DNA from 2 places in the Arthrobacter sp. KNU-44 genome. Region 2 is predicted to be linked to the other one. Evidence: predicted binding sites of a transcription regulator. Region 2 holds the regulator's gene; the other holds the start of a gene.
What was found. Region 2 encodes LexA, which represses DNA repair genes until DNA is damaged. Its sites were predicted from a motif close to TCGAACANNTGTTCGA; they were not measured.
Positions count from the first base shown of each region.

Region 1: a site for LexA is predicted at 2,659-2,674, ahead of ACSVHC_RS23650 (LexA family protein). Genes of this name have one in related genera too.

Region 1 covers NZ_JBPXNG010000003.1:34,260-41,059, forward strand. The annotation lists gene ACSVHC_RS23630 (MinD/ParA family ATP-binding protein) at 1-321, shown strand, start outside; gene ACSVHC_RS23635 (hypothetical protein) at 901-1,935, shown strand; gene ACSVHC_RS23640 (hypothetical protein) at 2,007-2,270, shown strand; gene ACSVHC_RS23645 (hypothetical protein) at 2,267-2,416, opposite strand; gene ACSVHC_RS23650 (LexA family protein) at 2,688-3,119, shown strand; partial or broken gene ACSVHC_RS23655 (Y-family DNA polymerase) at 3,112-3,438, shown strand; gene ACSVHC_RS23660 (hypothetical protein) at 3,767-4,012, opposite strand; gene ACSVHC_RS23665 (DUF6531 domain-containing protein) at 4,330-6,800, opposite strand, start outside.
Region 2 covers NZ_JBPXNG010000002.1:497,035-503,834, forward strand. The annotation lists gene hisH (imidazole glycerol phosphate synthase subunit HisH) at 1-581, opposite strand, end outside; gene hisB (imidazoleglycerol-phosphate dehydratase HisB) at 578-1,204, opposite strand; gene ACSVHC_RS03105 (histidinol-phosphate transaminase) at 1,246-2,364, opposite strand; gene ACSVHC_RS03110 (LysM peptidoglycan-binding domain-containing protein) at 2,455-2,814, opposite strand; gene lexA (transcriptional repressor LexA) at 3,181-3,930, shown strand; gene ACSVHC_RS03120 (ATP-dependent DNA helicase) at 3,975-6,038, opposite strand; gene hflX (GTPase HflX) at 6,031-6,800, opposite strand, start outside.

The sequences.
Region 1 (6,800 bases), on a different contig from region 2:
GAAGACCGCGCCGAGGCCGCACGCCTGACCCTCCAGACGCTCGAATCCCGTGGTGGCCACGACGCCGAGCTGGCCCGCAACGCCGTCGTCATCGTCTCCGAATCCACCGACGCCAAGCGCAGCATGAGCGGCGACGCCCTCAAGCGCGCCAAGGACGAGGCCCGCAGGATCGCTGACGGCTTCGCACCGCACGTGCGCGCCGTCGTCCGCATCCCCTACGACCCCGCCCTGGTCAACGGCCCCATCCGCTACGACGCCCTCCAGCCGGCCACGCAGCGGGCCTGGCTGGCCGCAGCGGCCGCCGTCGCCAAAGGATTTTAGATGTGGTCGGATACGACACACCGCGCCGTATGCCGAACCCTCGGCGTTTCAGAAACTAACGTGAGGGTTATGGCATTTCAGAAACGCGCACGCGGAGGGCGACCTTCCAAAGGGGACCGTCACGTTCTGACTACCCGGCTCCCCGTTGCAGACGCAGAAAAATTGTTCGCTGTTGCGGATCACCAAGGGCAGTCAGCTAGTGAGTTCATTGCTCATGCCGTTGCTGAAAAGCTCGCCTCCATTGATATCGCGACCGTTACCGGCCAGGGGGAACTGCCTATCGGGCGTATCGCCTCTTAAACGAAGAAGGCCCGCCATAAGGCGGGCCTTCGTATCAAGTTATTCAAGCTCTACACCGCGTCTCCGGCAAGTTTCCCGGCGTAGGGCTCCCACAGTCACACCCTCTTTTCAGAAAGGTACTGCATGGGCTCTAGTGTACATGCGCGCGCTTTAAACGACAGTGAATCGCGGACCCATCCGCGGCTGCGTCGTGTCAACCGCGCCCGAGAGACGTCCTCGGATGTAGTTTTGTCAGCCGTCCCCAAAGGCAGCGTACGAGCCGCACACGGACGCCAGACCATGGCAGCCCTGCTTCGGCACGAGAAGTTCCCCGTGCGAAACCGCAACGGCCAGGCCACCATCGTGGCCGTCCTCCGTGCCCTGATCGAACGCACGGACTACGACACCATGACCACCCGCCCAGGCTGGGAAGCCCTCATAACGGCCACAGGAACGTCCAGGACGACCGTGGCACGCGTCCTGCGGCTCCTGGTCGCCTGGGGAATCATCGGCCGCGTTGCCGGCGGCCGCCAAGCAAAGTACGCGGCTGCCGGCCCTGACGGGGAACGCGTCAACGAAGCGGCCGTCTACGTTCTGTGCGCTCCGTCGCCGCTGGCGCTTGTGAACAAAGTTGGCACCCCTCCCGCCCTAGGCGGTTCTCACCTTAAAGAGAAAGAGTTAACCCATGCACGCGCGCAAGGAAGAAGCTCTCAAAACGACGTGGCTCCGCCACGGCTCATCCCTGCAGGCGCCGCAAACGGCGCACCTGCCGCCCAGGTGCCATGGCGTCCAGAACTCCAATGGCCGACCCACCGGACGCCAAAACGCCATGTACAGCGTGTGGCTGCCGCGTCCGAGATCCGCTACCGGAGCTTTCCCCTGCGTTGCATGACGCCCAAAGACATCGCCAGCTCGTGCAGGGACTTTTTCCTGGCAGGCTGGACCGTCGCGGACATCCTGCATGCCCTCGACTGGCGGCCTGACGGCACGCTGTGGCCGCACAACGGCGCGCCCGACACCAAGGACGCCTGGCGGATGCGCGGCTGGCTCAGGCACCGTCTCAGCGCCTGGCGCACCGAAGCCGGCGAGCCGCTGCGATCCCGCGACCAGCAGGCAGCTGCCCGCGTTGCTGCTCTCCGGCGCGAGCAGGAGGCCGAGCGCCGGCGAATGCTGGAGCGTCAAGCCGAGCGCGCGGCCCGGCTGGACGCCGGCGACTCCCCCGTCAAGGTCACCGCAATTGCGCAGATCCGAGCCATTTTCGACGCCACCAATCGAAAGAGAGTGGCGCGCCATTCCCCGGCAGCACGGCCGGTGCACCCGGGAACGGGAGCATAGGGACCCTAGGCAGCCGTTGCCCCCGCGTGTTCCAGGCGAGGATTTCGGCCAACCAGGATCACCATGACTTTATGAACGAAAACCCAGAAGAGTCCATATTCTCAACGAACCCCAAATTCCCCGGGTATGCAAAACCCCTCAACGAACGCGAATGGCAGGTTTACCGCAATAGCGGAGTGCAAGTTGGCCTCATCATTGCCACCGATACCCCCGGGGTCTTTGACGTTTCCTCACTCATCCCCCGCTGGCCCAACACCGAACCGGACCTTCTTGAATCAGGGGATTTTGAAGAAGCGCTGACTTACTGCCTCAAGCATTTCAGCCCGGCCCCCTAGTAATGATCCGTCCGGATCACTACTACCCTGCTGCCCTCCGGAACCTGTTTGCGGGCCTCAGCAAGAGCCTGTTCGTAAGTATCGGCGATGCCACTGATTTTGGTTCTCGTGCCGTCGCTGGCGTCCACGGTCAAGGTCACTTCCACTCAAGCATCCTACTCACCCGAACGAATCACTTGGGTAGTAGCCTCTCGCCCACATGTGCACGGCAAAAGCTCTACCCTTCGGGCTTTTCCCGCACACATGATGGACGACAGGAACCAGCTGACCGCCTGCACACCATCGCCAGGTCACCAGCCGCTCACACCGCACCACCGGGGCCGTCGACGGTGCACAGCCTGGAAATCTCGGGTCGGTGAAACTGTCGGTAAGGACAGCTAAGCTGTATTCGAACATATTTTCGAATAAGGGTGTGTCATGAGTCTTGCTTTGGACCCTCGCATGATAGATGCAGAGGCACCTCCGGGGCACGTTCCGGTAGCCCCGGTGGCCGTCCCTGCGGGCTACCCGTCTCCGAGCCAGGACTATTTTTCCTCTGAACTCGACCTGAACGAGCACCTGATCAAGGACAAGACCAGCACCTTCATCGTGCGGGTGTGCGGGGATTCCATGGAGCCTGGCGGCATCAGCGACGGCGACGAACTCATTGTGAACAAGGCATTGGAGCCTAAGGACGGGTCCGTGGTGGTGGCGATCCTCGACGGCGAGCTGACCATCAAGCGGCTGCGGATCACCAGGGCCGGCGTGATACTGCAGGCGGACAACCCCAAGTACCCGTTGATCCGCGTCCAGGAACTCTCGGATCTGCGGATCTGGGGCGTTGCGATCAGGTGCCTTCACTATGTCTAGGCCGGCGGTGATGCGCCGCATGCAGGAAATCGCGCACATCGACGTCAACTGCTTCTACGCCTCGGCTGAGCGGATCTTCGACCCTTCCCTTGAGGGCAAACCGCTCATCGTCCTGTCGAACAACGATGGCTGCGCCGTGACGCGCTCCGATGAGGCCAAGAAGCTCGGGATCGTGCTGGGTGAGCCGTGGTTCAAGCTCGCCCCCCGCGCAAGTGAATGGGGTCTTCAGGCGAGGTCCAGCAACTACGAACTCTACGGATCCATCAGCGCCCGCGTCATGGAGCTGCTGGCCCGGTATTCGGCCTGGCAGGAGGTCTACATTCTGTACCCTGAAATCTGTTGTTGCGCGCGGCGGCCATATCAATCTCTTCCCCGCCGGACCCAGCCCTGGAGACTATAGGACGCCCCGGCGCCACCGATCCGTGGTAGTCCACGGCGAGGACCAAGCCGAGGGCGAGTGCCACAACGCAGAGTGCGGCGTAGGCCCATGGACTATAGGTCTCGACCAGGGTCTTCGGACCTGAAGGAAGGACTGATAGATAAATAATCGACAGCGAACAGCGCAATGAAGGACATCCCCGTGAGTCTCAACGGCTTCGGCAACCCTGGAAGAAGGGTGATGTAATTCATGCTTATGACAGGAGTCTCTACTTCTGATGCCGGACCGGGTAGCCGAGCTCTTCCGCGGCTCCAAGGACACCCTCCGGCCATTCGGCCAGAAATGTCCACGGCATGTTCTCCTTGGCGAGGAAGTTCACCCGTCCCCAGGAATAGAAGGGATGCGGACGGCCCGGATAAACTTCGCGGACGTCTGAGCGTTCGAGCCTCCAAGGTCCGAAGTGGCGCGCCCACCAACGGGATCTGGGTCGAAACTCAAGCTGTGAGGCGCTCATGGTGAGTATGACGTACGGTCCTTGGATCCTGAACCGACCGGGGATTTCAAACCCGCCTCTGAACTCATATGTCATTCGTCCCCTCTTCCGGTTGCGGTCGGTCTGTCCCAGTATCCTTCGTCCCGCTCATCCTGCCTGAATCTCCCGCAGCAATGTCGAATAAGGGCATCAAACGAGGTTGGCGGAGAGGTGGAGGAAGATGTCAAAGATCAGCAGTTCGTGGTTTGATGCAAACGTTAGCCCGCGAACCCTCCGGATAGGAGTGGCAACGCGGCCAGGCGGCACCGTTTCCAGGACTCCGGGGTGGCGCGAGCATTTTAGAAGATTCCTGGAATTGGCATCAGTGGTGACCACGGTATCGGTGCGGATGATTGGGTCAGTGTGTTGCTCCTGCCGCCGTGGATTTCTGCTGGGAGTGGGGTCGGGAGGAAGGCTTCGAGGCCGGTCTTCACGTTCAGTTCTCCACCGACGACGTGGTCGCCGGGGGCTCCGCAGCTCTTTCCCCCGAATGCGCCGCCTCCAAAACCGCCGCCTAGTACTACTGATAGCCCGCCGTATGTGAAGGGGCCTCCCAGCTGATCCACTGTTCGTGCTGAGCTCACCTGTAAATTGGCGCCGAGTGCCAAGGAGGGGGTTTGCACCCCGGCTCCGCCTGTTTCAGTGAAACCGACGGTGAGCGAGTGATCAACGTCGTTTCTGGCTGCTACGACGCAGACTTCTCCGAATCCGCCTCCAAAGAGCCCGGCACTGGCTGACAAACAAAATCCGACGGAAATCATTCCGGTGGGGTCATTCCGGTTTACCGGATCCCCTGAACCGAAATTGTAACGTTCCCCGGTCGCCGCAGTGAGGGGATCGACGCTGAGGAATTGGGTGGTTGTGGGGTCGTAGTAGCGGGCGCGGAGGTAGTAGAGGCCGGTGTCGGTGTCCTGGGCTTGTCCGTTCCAGCGCAAGGGGGTGTCGGCGGTCCCGGTTTTGGTGGTGAGGTTGCCGTTTGCGTCGTAGGTGTAGCTGGCGGCGACGGCTGAGGTCTGGTCGGTGAGTAGCCTGGTGGAGCCGTATTGGTCGTGCTGGTAATAGAAGGTGTTACCGGTTCCGTCGATGTGTTCGATGGGGTTGCCGGTGTCGTCGTAGAGGTAGCTGGTGGTCCCGTCGGTGAGCATGAGCGGTACTCCTGCACGGGTGTCCCAGGCGTAGTGCTGTGCGCTTCCGGTGGCGGGGGTACGGGTGGTGCGGAGGCCGTCTGCGTTGTAGGTGTAGGTGGTGCCGTTTGCGGCGGTGAGCCGGTTGGCCTGGTCCCAGGTGTAGGACGCAGCCGAGCCTGCGGGTGCCGGGCCGGTGAGCCGGTTGCCCTGGGCGTCGTAGGTGATCGCGGTGGTGGTTCCGGAGGTCGTGTAACCGGTGGGCTGGTTGGCTGCGTCGTAGGTGAGGGTCGCCCCGGTGGCGAGGGTGGTGGTGTTTCCGGCCGGGTCGTAGGTGTAAGTGCCGGTGTTCACCGCAGCGAGCTGGTCACGGCTGGTGTAAGTGTAGCTTTCGGCAGGTTGGGTGATCCCTGTGATCGTTGCCGAGTCCAGGGCGCCGACGGGGTTGCGGGTGTAGGTGAAGGATGCCAGGGCGGTGCTTCCCGGGCCGGTGTCGGTGATGGCACCGACCTGCCCTGCTGCGTCGATGGTTGCGGCGGCGGTGACGCCGTTGCCGTAGACGATGGAGGTCGTGTTGCCGTCCGAGTCCGGGGTGAGAGTGGTGGTGTGCCCGGCCCAGTCCGTGATCCCGGTCAGGTGCCCCGCGCCGTCATAGGCGCGGTTGACGGTTTGTCCGTTCGGGTAGGCCAGTGCGGTGAGGTGCCCGGCGAGGTCGTAGGTGTATCCGGTGGCCTGTCCGGCGCCGTTGGTGACGCCGGTGAGCCTTCCGAGGGAGTCGTAGGTGTTGGTGGTGGTTCCGGTGCCGTCGGTCATCGTGGCCCTCTGGCCAACGGCGGTGTAGGTGAAGGTGGCGTTCGGCGTGGCGCCCCCTGAGTAGCTGGTGCCGGCGCGGTTCCCGGCGGCGTCATAGGTGTTCGTGGTGGTGCGCCCTGCCGGGTCGGTCACGGTGACGGGGTATCCGGCGGCGTCGTAGGCATAGGAGGTGGCACGCCCCAGAGGGTCGGTGCTCTGGGTCAGCCGGTTCAGGGCGTCGTAGGTGTAGTTGCTGGCGTTGCCGGCCGGGTCGGTTTGGCTGGTCCGGTTGCCGTCGGCATCATACGCCGTGGTCGCGACGCTAAAGTCCGGGCTGGTGACGGTGGTGGCCCGGTTCAGGGCGTCGTAGGCGGTGGTCGTGGTTTGCCCGAGGGCGTCGATCTGGGTCGTCCGGTTCCCGTTGGCGTCGTAGTAGTAGCTGGTTGTGCGGCCCAGCGGATCCGTCTCTGATGCCAGGCGACCTGCACCATCGTAGGTGTAGGTCGTGGTGTTGCCGCGGGGAGTCACGGTTGTGAGGCGTTGTCCGAGGACGTCGTAGGTGCAGGACGTTGTGTTGCCGAGCGGGTCGGTGCTGGACGCCAGCGCACCGGCGGTGGTGTGGGTGAGGGTGGTCGTGTGGCCGGCCGGGTCGGTGATGGTTGTGGTGTCACCGGGGTGGGCCGTGTCGGTGTGCCCGTAGGTGGTGGTGGCGGTCTGGGAAGTGCCGGTCAGTGGCGTGGAAACCGTCAGCGGGTTGCCTGCGGTGTCGTAGGTGTAGGTGGTGGTGGTCCCGGCCGGGTCGGTGGCGGTGGTGACCTCGTTCAGGGTGTTGTAGGTCCAGGTGCTTTGGTGGG
Region 2 (6,800 bases):
GACCAGGTCACCTTCGGCGGAGCCATGCGGGGTTGGACGACGTCGAATTCCCACTTCTGCACGCCGTACGAGTGCACGAAATAGAACCGTTCATGCTCGACGCCGGCGAACAGCTTTGAGCCTTCGGGCACGTCCACGGTGTTCCAGCCCATGTGCGGGACAACGGGCGCTGGCAGGAGTTCCACCTTGCCGGGCCACTCTCCCATGCCTTCTGCCTCGGTTCCGTGTTCCACTCCGGCCTCGAACAAGACCTGGAGCCCGACGCAGATGCCCAGGACGGGCCGGCCTCCGGCAACACGACGGCCGATCATCCGAATGGCGTCTACTGCCTTGAGTTCGCGCATCACCGTTTCGAAAGCGCCGACGCCGGGGACCAGGAGCCCGTCAGCATTCAGGACATCTTCGGGCTTGGCGCTCAACGTGACTGCCGCTCCGGCACGCTCAAGCGCCCGGACCGCAGAGCGGACATTGCCCGAGCCGTAGTCAAGGACCGTTACAGTCGGTTTTCCTTCAGGCGAGACAATGCGGCTGGCGGCCTTCGGGTCCACGACAGCGCCATCCTTGAGGATGTGCTTACTCACAAGGCGCCCTTCGTGGACGGAATGCCTTCGACGCGGGGGTCGGACTCAACGGCGGAGCGGAGCGCCCGGGCGAACGCCTTGAACTGGGCCTCCACGATGTGGTGCGGATCCCGGCCGGCCAGGACATTCATATGAAGGCAGATGCCCGCGTGCAGGGTGATGGCCTCGAAGACGTGGCGGGTCAGCGAACCAGTGAAGTGTCCACCGATCAGGTGGTATTCCTGACCGGCGGGCTCACCTCCGTGAACTAGGTAAGGACGTCCGGAGACGTCGACGACGGCGTGTGCCAACGCCTCATCCAACGGAACCGTGGCCTCGCCGAACCGCCGGATACCCGCTTTGTTACCCAAGGCGGTGCGCAGGACCTCACCGAATGTAATGGCGACATCCTCCACAGTGTGGTGGGCGTCGATGTGGGTGTCTCCGGTCGCCTTGACGGTCATGTCGATGAGCGAATGCTTGCAGAGCGCCGTCAGCATGTGGTCATAGAACGGCACCGAGGTGCTGATATCCGAAACTCCCGTGCCGTCGAGGTTGATTTCAACCAGGACGGAGGACTCGCTCGTGGTGCGTTCCATGCGTGCTGTCCGGGCGGCCGCCGTGCTGGCGCCGTTTTCGCTCATTGATGATCCTTAGGAGGAAGGAGTGGTGGGACTTGTTAAGTCTAGGCCGGTGCGGAGAGCTGGCCGTCCAGCAAGGCTTCGAGCGCCTCGAGGAAGGCGGTGGTCTCGGGCTCCGTACCGGCTGTGACGCGGAGGTGGCCCGGTATGCCGACGTCGCGGATCAGGACGCCGCGTTCCAGGAGGCCTTGCCACAGGGCATGGGGGTTTTCGATTCCGCCGAAGAACACATAGTTCGAATCCGAGGCGGCCGGCTTGAGGCCCATGCGGCTCAACTCGCTGACAATGCGATCGCGTTGGACCTTGATGTCCTCGACGTCGGCCATGAGGGCTTCGCGGTGCCGGAGGGCCGCCAGCGCGGTTGCCTGCGTGATGGCGGAGAGGTGGTACGGAAGGCGGACCAAGCGGATCGCGTCGGCGACCTCGGGAGCAGCTGCCATGTAGCCGATGCGTGCACCGGCGAGGGCGAAGGCTTTGCTCATGGTCCGGGAAACAATGAGGCGCTCCCGGCCAGGGAGAAGTGTCAACGCACTGGGCGTGTTGTCGTGGGCGAACTCGTGGTACGCCTCGTCCACGATCACCACGGTCTGGCTCGCCTCGCCGGCCTCGTACACGGCTTCGACGACGTCAAGGCCAAGTCCCGTGCCGGTGGGGTTGTTCGGGGAGCAGAGGAACACGACATTCGGCTTGAGTTCGCGAACCTGCGCGGCGGCCGAGGCCGCATCGAGTCCATAGTCTTCGGCGCGAACTCCCGCGATGTATCCCGTGTCGGTTCCGCTGGCCAGCAGTGGGTACATCGAGTACGTGGGCGGGAAACCGAGCGCGGTCCGGCCCGGGCCACCGAAGACCTGGAGGATCTGCTGCAGAACTTCATTGGAACCGTTGGCTGCCCAGATGTTCTCGGCCGCAAGGCCGTGACCGAGGTACTCCGCAAGAGCCTCGCGCAGTTCTGTGAACTCGCGGTCCGGATAGCGGTTCAGTCCGACGGCGGCTGCCGCTACCGCTTCGGTGATGGCCGCCTGGACATCGGCCGGCACGCCATGGGTGTTTTCATTGACGTTGAGCAAAATCGGAACATCAAGCTGCGGCGCGCCATACGGGCTCAGGCCGCGGAGGTTGGTCCGGAGGGGAAGTCGGTCAAGTCGCTCAAGCTGGTCACTCACCATGACAGTTTAAGGTGCGGGGGCGGATGCCCTGAAACTGTGACGGCCCGGCGCCGACTCGGAGACCTGCCAACCCGGTCAGCGTTGGTGTTAAGTGGCCGGAATGAACAGTTGCTGGCCCGGCACGATGTGGCCGTCCTGAAGGTTGTTCAGCTGGATAATCTCGGCAACGACGTCGCGTGGATCCCGGGAAGGCGCGGCGATTCCCGCAATCCCCCACAAGGACTGGCCCACCTGTACCGTGACGCTCGTACTTGAAGTGGGCTGCAGCTCGGCGGCGGAATCAGCAGCCTTGGCCGGCGAATTCAGGAATCCCGCCAGGCTGAGCAGCACTGCGACCACGAGCATTGCCGGGACCCCGAAGAAGACCATGCGGCCCCGGCGGGTCAGGCGAAGCCGGCCCGGTGCCGTATTGCGGCCGGACCGGTGGGTGATGGTGATTGCGGACATGAGCTGAGCCCTTCTGAACAATGCCGCGTTCCGGAATCTCTGGTTGCGGCTGCCAATTCTTGCCTTCAGTCAGTGCTTGCAGGACGGTTATTAGTTGATCTGTTCGAACGATTCGAACGAACACCCGGATCCTGCAGCACTTTTATAGAACACATATTCGAACCTTGCTATGACATTTTTAGCACCTATCAACGAACGATGTCGAGACTCGCTAGAACAAATGTTTGAAAAACGCCAGTGCCTGCCCTACGTTTGAGTGAAGGAAGAGCACTGAACCAGTGCAACAGGAGGGTCTGACATTTCAGGCCGACAGTCCCGGCAGGCGCCTCAGGGCCGAACGGGCGGAACGGAAGGGCGTTGGTGAAAATGGCAGCGAAAGCCACTGGCAGCGGGCCGGCCTCAGCGCGGAGCCAGCAGCCGCAGAAGGCCCCCAAGAGCCTGACCGTCCGCCAGAAGAAAATCCTGGAGACCATCCAACGTTCAGTGAACGATCATGGCTATCCGCCGTCGATGCGTGAAATCGGGGACACGGTTGGCCTAGCCAGCTTGTCCAGCGTTACGCACCAGTTGTCGCAGCTTGAGAAGCTCGGCTATCTTCGTCGCGATCCCAAGCGCCCGCGTGCAATGGAAGTCCTCATGCCGTTGACCCTGGACGGCGGCTCTGTCATACCCGGCGTTGAATCGCCGGCGAAACTCCGCAGCGCGGGAGGACTGGCCGTCACGGAACTCGCGAGTGCCAGTGACACGGCCATGGTCCCCCTCGTCGGACGCATTGCTGCCGGTGGACCCATCCTGGCGGACCAGACCGTTGAAGACGTACTGCCTCTGCCCCGCCAATTGGTAGGCCATGGCGAGCTCTTCATGCTGAGAGTCGCCGGTGATTCCATGATCGACGCCGCTATCTGCGATGGAGACTGGGTGGTAGTGCGGCGTCAAAACGACGCACTCAACGGCGACATCGTGGCCGCACTCCTGGACGACGAAGCCACCGTCAAGACCTTCCGGCAGCGCGACGGCCACACCTGGCTGCTCCCCCAGAACACGCAGTACGAACCCATCCTGGGAGACCATGCCACCATCATGGGCAAGGTCGTCTCGGTCCTGCGCTCCCTTTAGGACGTCCTCGCACCAGGACGGGTCCGCGTGAGCAAGAGCGCGCCTTAAGCCTTGGCTGACTCGGCGTAAAGCCGTTCGAGCGCACCGCGCACCACGGAACGGTCCGTGGTGGGCCAGAAGGGCGGCAACGCTGCCCGCAGGAAGTTTCCGTAGCGCTCCGTCGAAAGCCGCGAATCCAGGACTGCCACGACGCCCTTGTCCCCCGTTGAGCGGATGAGCCGGCCGGCGCCTTGGGCCAGCCGGATGGCGGCGTGCGTTGCCGAAACTGCCATGAAACCGTTGCCTCCGGCCTGCGCCACTGCGCGGGACCGTGCCGTCATCAGGGGATCGTCCGGACGAGGGAACGGGATCCGGTCAATCACCACCAGCCGGCATGAACCGCCCGGAACGTCAACGCCCTGCCAAAGGGACATGGTGCCGAACAGGCACGTGTCTTCCTCCTCGGCAAACTGCCTCACCAACGCGGCCATGGTCGATTCGCCTTGGCACAGGATGTCCACGTCCAGGCGTGAGCGCATCGCTTCCGCCGCCTCCTCCGCCGCACGTCGGGAAGAAAAGAGGCACAAGGCTCCGCCGTGCGAGGCCTTGATGAGCTCTTCAAGTTCGTCAAGCGCTTCGGGAGAGGTCCCTCGCCCCGGCTTGGGCAGGTGCTTGGCGACGTACAGCATGCCTTGCTTCGGGTAGTCGAAGGGCGAGCCTACATCCACGCCGGTCCAGCTGGGGGCGCCTTGGCCAGTCAGGCCCAGTCCTCCGGCTGTGGCCTCGAATGCAGAGCCGATAGCCAAGGTGGCGGAGGTCAAAACCACGGTATGGCCCGCGAAGAGCCCTTCCCGGAGGCGTCCGGCAACGCTGAGCGGCGCGATATTGATAAGAGCAGGCGAATCCTCGTCGGGCGCCGTGTAGCCCTGTTGCGGATCGAAGGTACTGTTCCGGGAAAGCCACACGACTTCCCGGTTTTCCCGGGCTGAGAGCAGCCGTTCGCACAGCTCGAGGATCAACATCAGCCGTGAGCGCGCGAGCTGGCGTCCGCCGTCGACCGTGTTGGACGAATCTCCCTTCGAGTCGGAAAGCGCTGCACGGCAGGCTTCCCGGAGCTGGTCCACGCAATCAAGTTGATCGTCATTGAGCCCGTTGGGCAGGAGGCCCGAGGGCGCACCGATGATCGCGAGTTCCAAGCGGTCCGCGGCGGCGTTCAGGGCGTCCACAGTGATGGCCGTGTGTTTGCGGGCGCTCGAGGCAGCGGCATGGATCATCGCGACGGACAGCTGCCCGGACACAGCCCCGGTCACGCGGTCCTGGAGCTCGTGGGCCTCGTCCACCACGACGACGTCGTATTCGGGCAGCACGGCCAGGCCTTCGAAGGCGCTGACTGCGAGCATCGCGTGATTGGTGACCACGACGTCGGACTCCGCGGCACGGTGGCGGGCCAGCTCGCTGAAGCACTCTTCCGCCATGGGACACTTCTGCGCCCCGAGGCACTCCATCGACGTGACGGATACTTGGCGCCAGGCCCGGTCCGTCACGCCCGGCATCAGTTCGTCCCGGTCCCCCGTCGCCGTCTTCCCGGCCCACTCGCGAAGCCGCAACACTTCCTTGCCGAGCTGCGAGGCAGGCCCGCCGATGGCTGCGGCGAGATGCGGAACGCTCGTGTCCTCGCCGAGGGAGAACAACTGCCCCTCGGCCGGCTCCTCGCTGGGGAACCCGCCCTCAAGCTTGTGCCGGCACACATAGTTGGCCCGGCCCTTGACCAGGGCGATGCTGACCGGGCGCTCCAGCTCAGGATTGATGCTTTCCAGGAGCCGCGGCAAATCCCGGCCTACGATCTGGGTCTGCAAGGCGAGGGTGGCCGTGGACACGAGCGTGGGCTTGTTGCTCTCCATCGCGTGCGCAATCAGCGGAATCAAGTACGCGAGGGACTTGCCCGTGCCCGTGCCAGCCTGGACCAGGAGGTGTTCACCGGTCTCGATCGCCCGCGCCACCTGCCTGGCCATCTGGTGTTGGCCCGTGCGGTTCTGGCCGCCCATGCCGGCAACGGCTTTGTCGAGGAGTTCGAGGGCGGTCCGTTCCCCCACGGTTTCGCCGCGCTCCCCCGCCTCAGGATCAACCATTGTTGACGAACGACTCCAGCTCGGCTGCCAGGTTCTCATGGACCATGGCCACCACGCGGGTGCCTTCCTCCTCATGCTCAAGGCTCAGGATTTCGGCATCGGTGTTGTGCAGCTTGTTGATGAGCTCACCCCGGTTGTACGGGATCAGGACCTCAAGGCGCACGCCAGGGCGCGGGATGGCTTCGCTGATGGCTCCAAGGAGCTCGGCGATACCCTGTCCTGTGCGGGTGGACACGACGACGTGGCGGGGCTCTTTTTGCTTGAGCCGCTCCACGACAAACGGATCCGCGACGTCGGCCTTGTTCAGGACGATGATTTCCGGGATCTTCCGGGCATCCACTTCGCTGAATACCGTGCGGACCGCCGCGATCTGGCCTTCCGGATCGGGATGCGAAACGTCCACCACATGGAGGATCAGATCGGCGTCGGCCACCTCTTCGAGCGTGGAGCGGAAAGCCTCCACAAGTTGGGTGGGCATCGAGCGCACGAAGCCGACGGTGTCCGAGAGGGTGTAGCCGATCCCGTCAGGGGTCTGGGCCTTCCGGACTGTCGGATCCAGGGTGGCGAACAACGCGTTCTCCACGAGGACACCGGCATCCGTCAGGCGGTTGAGCAACGACGACTTTCCGGCGTTCGTGTAACCGGCGATGGCGACCGAAGGAACGGCATTACGACGGCGGTTGGCCCGCTTGGTCTCGCGCGATGGCTTCATCGCGGCTATTTCACGCCGTAGCTTGGCCATGCGCGTGCGGATTCGACGGC